DNA from 2 places in the Cytobacillus sp. FSL W7-1323 genome. Region 1 is predicted to be linked to the other one. Evidence: riboswitches for the same ligand, from Rfam matches in the RefSeq annotation. Region 1 holds a riboswitch; the other holds the start of a gene.
What was found. Region 1 has a riboswitch for FMN ahead of ribE (riboflavin synthase). Riboswitches for the same ligand answer to the same signal wherever they lie in the genome.
Positions count from the first base shown of each region.

Region 2: another riboswitch for FMN. It lies ahead of MKX67_RS14920 (ECF transporter S component); the one in region 1 lies ahead of ribE (riboflavin synthase).

Region 1 covers NZ_CP151998.1:2,720,825-2,725,243, forward strand. The annotation lists gene dapF (diaminopimelate epimerase) at 1-14, opposite strand, end outside; gene ribE (6,7-dimethyl-8-ribityllumazine synthase) at 143-610, opposite strand; partial or broken gene ribB (3,4-dihydroxy-2-butanone-4-phosphate synthase) at 642-1,247, opposite strand; gene ribE (riboflavin synthase) at 1,258-1,908, opposite strand; FMN riboswitch at 2,160-2,302, opposite strand; gene MKX67_RS13740 (hypothetical protein) at 2,737-3,159, shown strand; gene MKX67_RS13745 (hypothetical protein) at 3,273-3,737, opposite strand; gene MKX67_RS13750 (hypothetical protein) at 4,132-4,419, opposite strand, start outside.
Region 2 covers NZ_CP151998.1:2,955,174-2,959,592, forward strand. The annotation lists gene MKX67_RS14910 (helix-turn-helix domain-containing protein) at 1-955, opposite strand, end outside; gene MKX67_RS14915 (ferredoxin) at 1,268-1,516, shown strand; gene MKX67_RS14920 (ECF transporter S component) at 1,819-2,403, opposite strand; FMN riboswitch at 2,562-2,727, opposite strand; gene serA (phosphoglycerate dehydrogenase) at 2,990-4,419, shown strand, end outside.

The sequences.
Region 1 (4,419 bases):
AATTCTAATTTCATCATAAACCCTCTTTCTCTTTTAGGCTCTTCATTTATCTTCTATACATGTTTTTACCATTGTTCATGTGAATATAAACGTAATATTATTATAACGAGAAAAAGAAAGAGGGAGCAAAGAAAATTAATTTTTAACGAAAATGTTTATTAAAATTACTCATTTCAATCGCATTAACAGCTGCATCCCAGCCTTTGTTGCCTGCTTTTGTACCCGCTCTCTCAACCGCTTGTTCAATAGAATCAGTTGTTAACACACCAAAAATTACTGGAATGCCAGTTTGTAATGAAGTTGCTGCCACTCCTTTGGCTACCTCTGCATTCACATAATCAAAATGTGGTGTTGCCCCTCTAATAACTGTTCCAAGGGCAACAACCGCATCGTATTCGCCACTTTCCGCAAGTTTTTTCGCAGCTAGAGGAATTTCAAACGCTCCTGGTACCCAAGCTACCGTAATATCCTCTTCAGCCACATCGTGACGCTTGAAGCTATCTAATGCACCATCTAATAATTTTTTTGTAATAAACTCATTGAAACGTGATACAACAACAGCTACCTTTATTCCCGTTCCAATTAAATGTCCTTCTAGTATTGTATTCATTCTACTTCACTCCTAAATTAGATTAGTTTAATAATAATTGTGATTGCTTATAAGATATTAATTGTTCAATCGTAATCATCTTCAAATCATATTTTTCTGCTACTTTCTCTAACTCTGCTACTCTAGCCATTTCACCATTTTCTTTCATAATCTCGCATATAATCCCGACCGGACTTGCCTCAGCCAATTTTGCTAAATCTACTGCCGCTTCCGTATGGCCTGAACGCTCAAGGACGCCACCATCCTTCGCTATAAGGGGGAAAATATGACCTGGACGATTGAAGTCTGATGCTTGTGTTTTGTCGTCTAACATTTTTTCTACGGTTAAAAACCGTTCAAATGCACTTATACCAGTCGTTGTCTCTTTATAATCAATACTTACAGTAAAAGCAGTTTGATGGCTGTCTGTATTATTAGTTACCATCGGATGCAAGTCTAATTTTTTGGCGATTGACTGCTCAATCGGCACGCAAATAAGCCCTCTTCCCACTGTCGCCATAAAATTGATTGTTTCAGCTGAAGCATACTCGGCAACAGCGATAAAATCACCCTCATTCTCACGATTCTCATCATCACAAACGATAATCACTTTTCCCATTTTCAAGTCAGCAATCGCTTCTTCAATTGAGTGACTCATATATTCCCTCCTAACTTAAGAATCCATTATTCTCTAATAACTGTTCGAAATTTCTTTCACGTTTCGATGTGTCTGAAAAGGCAAATACATATTTAGCAAATAAATCATATTCGATATTGACAGTATCATTTGGCTTTTTTTCACTAATCACCGTTTCTTCAGCTGTATGAGGAATTAACGCAATCGTAAAATAACCATCCCCTACCTCCATCACTGTTAATGAAGTGCCATCAATAGCAACAGATCCTTTAGGTAGAATTAGATGCTGATACTTCTCTGATAGTGAAATTGAAAGATAAATCGCATTTTCTTGTCTTTGTTTTTTTAAAATTTTTCTCGTTTCATCCACATGACCACTTACATAATGGCCGCCAAATCTTCCTCCTGCTAACATCGCTCTTTCTAAATTCACATTGCTTCCTACTTTTAAAGAGGAAAGCGATGTCGCATGAAAAGTTTCTGGCATCACATCTGCTGTAAAACTTCTTTGTTGGAATTCGGTCACTGTTAAACAAACACCGTTCACAGCGATGCTATCACCGATATGGATATCATCCATAATCTTTGTAGCATTGAACACTAATTGAATAGTAGATCCACGATGAATCGTTCTTTGTACAGTACCGATTTCTTCGATAATACCTGTAAACAGAATGATCAACCTCTCTGCATAAGATTTATTCGTTTAAGTAAAAGTTGAAATTTTCCGCTCGGGGCAAATACGCGGTATCGGGAGAGTTTGTTGAAAATTACAAAAAGAGTTGGACTCACACTTATCGTTATCCCATATCATCACCACCCTTTTTAAAATACTCATGAATAAATAAACCCGTATACGAATACGTATACGGGAAAAGTAATCATGGCCAAATAAACGTCAAAATCAACTGTTTTTGAACGTTTTTACACACACGCATCCTTCTCCCATCCAGACTATACTGTCGGCTTTGGAATTGCACCAAATCCACCGTTCTCATTCCTGAGCCCGGGTCACGGACTAAGAGGTCACCCTCATCACCGCCGGTTGGGAATTTCACCCTGCCCCGAAGGATATTCTATTAAATTGTTGATACTATAGAGAACAGACAGTATCTAATACTTTTAAAATAAATAAAGATTCCCCTGCTCTTATTACAGTATCTAAATATAGGATAAATGTAAATAAGTAATTAATCAATAGAAAGAGTGTTAAATAGGAGATTATACATAAAGAAAACTAAAATAAACCATCACCCTAACATTTGAGACAGAAAAAGGATAATAGTTATATATCTAATATTATATTTCAAAACCCTACCTCAATTTTTTCTTTACTCCTTAAAGTTGTCAATTCATCTATGTATGATATAAAATACAGTTAAATACAGTTAAATACATTATTTCTATTAAATTACATAGAAAAGAAGGTGTGTTTTTGTAAATAACTATTCATCAGGACATAAAGATAACATAAAAATTACAAAATCCAACTATAAAAGGAAGCCCATCTATGAATAGAAAATTAATTATTATTTTCATCTTTCCTTTAATTTTAGTGTCTTGGATGATTTATTCTTGTAAGCAACCAATTGTACTAAAAGGAAAGAGCTCCGATGGAAATTGGAGAGCGGAATATAGCCCTCATCATTCTCCTAACCCTAAAGGGATTTGGAAAGGAGAGGCAACTTGGTTAGGAGGGACCAATCTCCCTACTCTGAATTTTTTGGTATTTAAATCTGGAGAGGAAATGGTCACTTTATACGATAAGCCAAGTGATTTTCCTCAGGGAGATGTTATTGAATTTGTCAGTATTGGAGACGCCCCGTTATATGCTAATTACTCTTTACAAATTAAATGGACATACGAAAACAAGGAATTTGATGAGGAAATAAATCTAGAAAGAAAGAAACGCTTTTTCATCTTACCGTTTTAATATTATCATTTGCATAAAGCAAATAGCGCTATTAATATTGCTGACAGTATTTTTATCTAAAAATAGCTCCAATTCTTTCTATAATAAATTCATCACACTCCATAAAGTTTGCTTCATTCACAATATTTCAGTGTTCTACTATCTGCAAAAAGGTTTACAAACCGTTCATCATTGATTTGCACACTATTGGCTTCAATAAAAAATGTGTCTTTATTATTTACTTGAAAGTAAAAATTAGTTTTAGCATGTAATTTTTCGATTTCTTTCAAATCTGATTCTAAACTTTCAATTTTTATATGACCAAAACCATTCTTGTGATAACTAATTTCGCTTAATAAATTCGCATCAGTAAAACTACGGTCATTTAAGCGTATCGTTCCTACATTAGGCTCTTGATAAACAAAGAACGACATCACTTCCTTTATGAAGATGTAGGTTCTCTTAATTTGTTGTTTATGACAACTAAGTAATTTTAATGTAATGGATTCATTTAAATAATCAATCTGTAAATCATCTAAATCCCAGTATTCTGCTTTTTCGGCAAACAAAGTATTTATTCTATTTGGACCGCTAGACATCTGATCACCCCGTTTACTTTTTTCTATTACCTGTGGAAAGCACACAATCTACCGGCAATATTTCAGTCAACCATCTTCTTTTTGACCTATTATTCCCCTTTGTTTTCGAGTATTTCAATATACCTTTCAAAATTGTCATTGAATCTTTGTTGTTCATAATGACCATCATTCGCTAAACTATTATCTAGTAGACTCTCAATCGCTCCAGCAATAGTACACGATCCCAATATAAAGCAAATTCCAATAATTCAAGCAGCATTAAGTAAATCTTTCCTGTTTATATTCATCATTTTTCTCCTATCCTTTAATTGTTAGACATCGAATTACATATAACCGTTTTTTCGGTAATTTCTTGATGACGGTAACACTATTTACTAATCCGTCTTACAGAAGATTACTCATCTTCGTAGAAAGTATCATACATTTCAGGGAATAGATCTTTTAATCTCCTTATCGTATGCGCATTTGCAACAATATCCAGTACATCAGAACTAATATAAAATAAAAAAGCACGATGCACAAAACAAATATAGAGTGACGTGTGACCACCAATCATTTTAAGGGTATAGCGAAAAAACGCAGATGATTTGACGTTCTTTACTGTTGAAAAGACAAAATAACCACTCATTTCTTCTTCCCAAACTACTTCATTAGACCAATTATTTATCTTAAAAAACCGTCG
Region 2 (4,419 bases), 230 kb from region 1:
CGTTCGTTGAAGTTTTTATAATGTTACTTTGTACTTCTGGTGGAACATATACATCTATATTAAAAGACGAATCAACAATGGCCAATTCCACAATATGATCTTCAATTGTTCCTTGTTTTAATTTTCTTATTTTAATAATATCCTCAATATCGTATCCTTGATTTAAATAGATAGCTGTTTTTCTTGTTGATTGTGTTAGCTGTAACCACTCATTTGTCTCTTTTGTCTCTAATATTTGCTCGAGTAACGGATAAGAGGTGTTATTTTCTTTTACTTCAGTTAATATCATGTGAATCACATTTGTAAAATGTAACTGATAGGTTAACATTGACATTTGCAACTGTTCGGCTGCCTGCTGCTGTGTTAAGCCAATTCGATTACTTCCTGTTAACCTTAGAATGAGAATAAGAGGGTCAATTTTTTTATTCGTTAAAATTTGTTGTAACTCCTTAAACAGTTGTGTTGCCAACTCATGGCGATTGATTCTATTCCTTTGAATAAAGTTCTTTAACCAATCAAGATCAGGTTTATTATTTTGAATAGGGAGATACCTTCCGTTATATGCGACTAGGTTAGAAATTACTTGAACCATAAGAGAAAGGCGCTCCCAAAAAAGTTTGTCCATCCTGTTATATGACCAGCCATTGAGATAGCTAGGTATGATTGGTTCAGCAAACTCTTGGAGATACATATCCCCTTTTTCCGTCATTCGATAAGACCCCTCACCAAGACAAGTGACATATTTCTCCTCTAAAAGATGATCTAATATTTGATTAAATTCCTCTCTTGCCAAATGGGGTAACACATGAAAGTATTGCTTCAAGTGAAATAAATGAGCATCTTGTATTGTTTGAGATGACTTTTTGCCATTAAGCAAATGTAAAATGGCATAAGCAGTTCTCTGATTCTCAATTGATTTTAGACAAAATAAGACCAATTTCTGAATAACGCTCACATTTCTCTCCCCTTTATTCATTGACTAATTAGTTTTTAGAATAGCATTTCCGTGGTGAATTTGCAGACTTTTTCGACATTATTTTAATTTTTTTTGTTGAATTTTATTGTATCATGAAACCGTTATATACGTGATAATATCAGTCAATTTTTCATCATGAACAAGATGAAAAGTCCCACCATAGACTATTCTAGATGGTAGATTTTTATTGAAATGTTTACAAGACAGATTTACAATAGAACATGTGGTAAGTGTTTCGGCAGATATTTTCGTGCTTTAACATGAAAAAGATTTTAAATAGGAGGTTATTCCATGGCGAAGTATACAATTGTTGACAAAGAAACATGTATTGCTTGTGGCGCATGTGGTGCGGCAGCTCCAGACATTTATGATTACGATGATGAGGGCATCGCATTTGTAACACTAGATGATAATGAAGGAATTGTTGAAATTCCCGATGTTCTTATAGAAGATATGATGGATGCATTTGAAGGCTGTCCAACTGACTCAATAAAAGTCGCAGACGATGCCTTTGATGGTGATCCGTTAAAATACGAATAGAACAAAAAGAAATCTAATGGTAAAAAAAGAAAACGAGTAAATCCTATTTTAGGGATTTGCTCGTTTTTTCTATGAGCTACAGGGAATCACATACTCGTATACTCATTCGAATAAAAATCGTTCCCTCCATCAATTATCCAGTTGGAATTAAAATAGTAGTTATCGAAGATTGCATATGAGTTCATTGGTGCTTTTACGAATGATGTAATATGATGAATAAGAGTGACAATTCTACTTAAGCGGCATAAAATTATATATTAAAAGGCATCTAACTTTTCAAAGTTAGATGCCTCCTTTATAAATTAAGCAATCGTATTTAGCGATCTTTGTTTATTAATCCAATTACTCATCTTAGCAAATACAAGCATAAATACCGATGCCATTAAAATTCCTTTAATAAAGTTAAAAGGTAGAATAAACATGACTGCAGTTGAACGCATTTCTGGTCCTGACATAGCGGGCATATTTAAAAACATTGTATAGGCAGGTAAAAAGACGAAATAATTAAGCAAACTCATGGATACAGCCATTACACTTGTGCCAATGATTAATCCTATTGTCATACCTTTTTTGGATTTCATCTTTGTATAAACATAATAGGTTGGCAAAATAAATAATAAACCTGCTACAAAGTTCGCAATATGACCAACAGGTACACCAGTAGCACTTCCCGTCATAAAATAATCCAACACATTTTTAAACAATTCGACCAGTATTCCCGCAATCGGACCAAATATTAACGCAGCCACTAAAGCAGGGATATCACTAAAGTCAATCATCAAAAAGTTCGGAAACGGTGGTAATGGAAAGTTTAACAACATAAGAATATACGCGATACTACTCAACATACCGATTGCAACAAAAGCTTTGACATTTAACTTCTTCAATTTTCCTCTCTCCTTTTAGGCTATCTCTCCTATAGAAGAAAGGTTCAGCAAATAAGCGTCTTTGCATAACAAAACCCTCAAGTAAACTTGAGGGAGAATTGAACAAAGACATTCTTAATAAACGTTCTTGTAGTGTATACTTTGAACGTTAGCAGAACCTCCATCTTCTCCCATCCAGACTTTACTGTCGGCTTTGGATTCTCACCAAATCCTGCCCAATACAAACGCTTCGTGCTAATTGCACTCCACTTTTAGGCTCGCGGGCTTAAAGTATAAATACTTATCACCGCCGGTCGGGAATTTCACCCTGCCCCGAAGATAGACCATATTTATTTGACAACTTCATTATACTGAAAAATAATTCATTTGTGAAGCCTAAAATAGTAAATATCTCGAATTAAAAACATTCCTTTCATTATGCACATTTGTCTTCAGGAGATAAAATTTTCTTTCCACGAAGATCGTTTTATTTTACTACATTAAAGCGTTTCCATTTTAAACACAAACAATAAATCCAATTGACAGAATAATATTCGTCTTGTAAAATAATCAGATAATTAAGTAACCAACTTAGGAGGGTTCATACATGTATCAAATATTAGTGGCTGATGCCATTAGTGAAGAAGGCTTATACCCTTTACTTAACGACACAAATGCTGAAATTATTCAAAAGAAAACCGACGATCCCGAGGTTGATTTATCAACTATTGAGGCTTTGTTAGTACGGAGTGCCACGAAAGTAACGGATGAATTAATGGCGGAAATGCCAAAGTTAAAAATTATTGCAAGAGCAGGTGTGGGTGTCGATAATATTGATGTTCCAGCAGCAACTAAAAGAGGCATTATCGTCATAAATGCACCAGACGGAAACACAATTTCTACGGCAGAGCATACTTTTGCTATGATGGCCTCCCTTATGAGAAATATTCCTCAAGCACATAGCTCAGTTAAGAATTTGGAATGGAAAAGAAATCAGTATGTAGGTACTGAACTATTCGGTAAAAGTCTTGGTATTGTTGGTATGGGAAGAATCGGGAGTGAAATCGCCAAGCGAGCAAAAGTATTTGGTATGAGTGTGTTAGTATTCGATCCCTTTTTAACGAAAGAACGTGCAGCAAAACTCGGTGTAGAATCTAGTACATTAGATGAAATACTGCAAAGATCTGATATTATTACGGTTCATACTCCACTTACACCTGAAACAAGAGGGATTATCAATGAAGAGGCATTGAAAAAAACAAAAAAAGGCGTTCGCTTACTTAACTGTGCCCGTGGTGGTATCATTGATGAGCAAGATTTAGCTAAATATGTGGCTAATGGACATGTTGGAGGAGTTGCATTAGACGTATTTGAAACTGAACCACTTGGTGAACACCCACTTTTGAAATATGAAAATGTCATTGTAACGCCACATTTAGGTGCGTCAACAAAAGAAGCACAATTAAATGTAGCAACACAAGTCGCTCAAGAAGTTCGGACTTACTTTGAAGGAAATCCAGTATCTAATTCAATTAACTTACCAGCTATCTCCAAAGACATTTATGAAAAAATACAACCTTTTTACCAAATCTCTAAACAAATCGGAAATATTTTAACTCAATGTGTTAAAGAAGGGGTACATGAACTCTCTATTACTTACTCTGGTTCAGTGACAGATTTAGAAACTGCATACTTAACAAAAGCAATGCTGTCCGGTTTCTTCAAAGGTAGAATTGACGTTAACGTGAATGAAGTTAATGCGTTACTCACTGCAAAAGAGCGTGGTATCACTGTTGGAGAAAAGATTTCCACCGATGCATTTGGCTATGACAACTGCATTTCTGTCACAGCAAAAGGAGAAGAAAATGCATTTACAGTTAGAGGAACCTTTATTGATCATTATGGGCCAAGAATTGTCTATTTAAACGGGTTTAATATTGACTTCTTACCAGAAGGTAACCTTCTTTATATTCAACATATGGACAGACCTGGTGTTATTGGCCACGTAGGTCAAGTCCTTGGCGATCACCATATTAA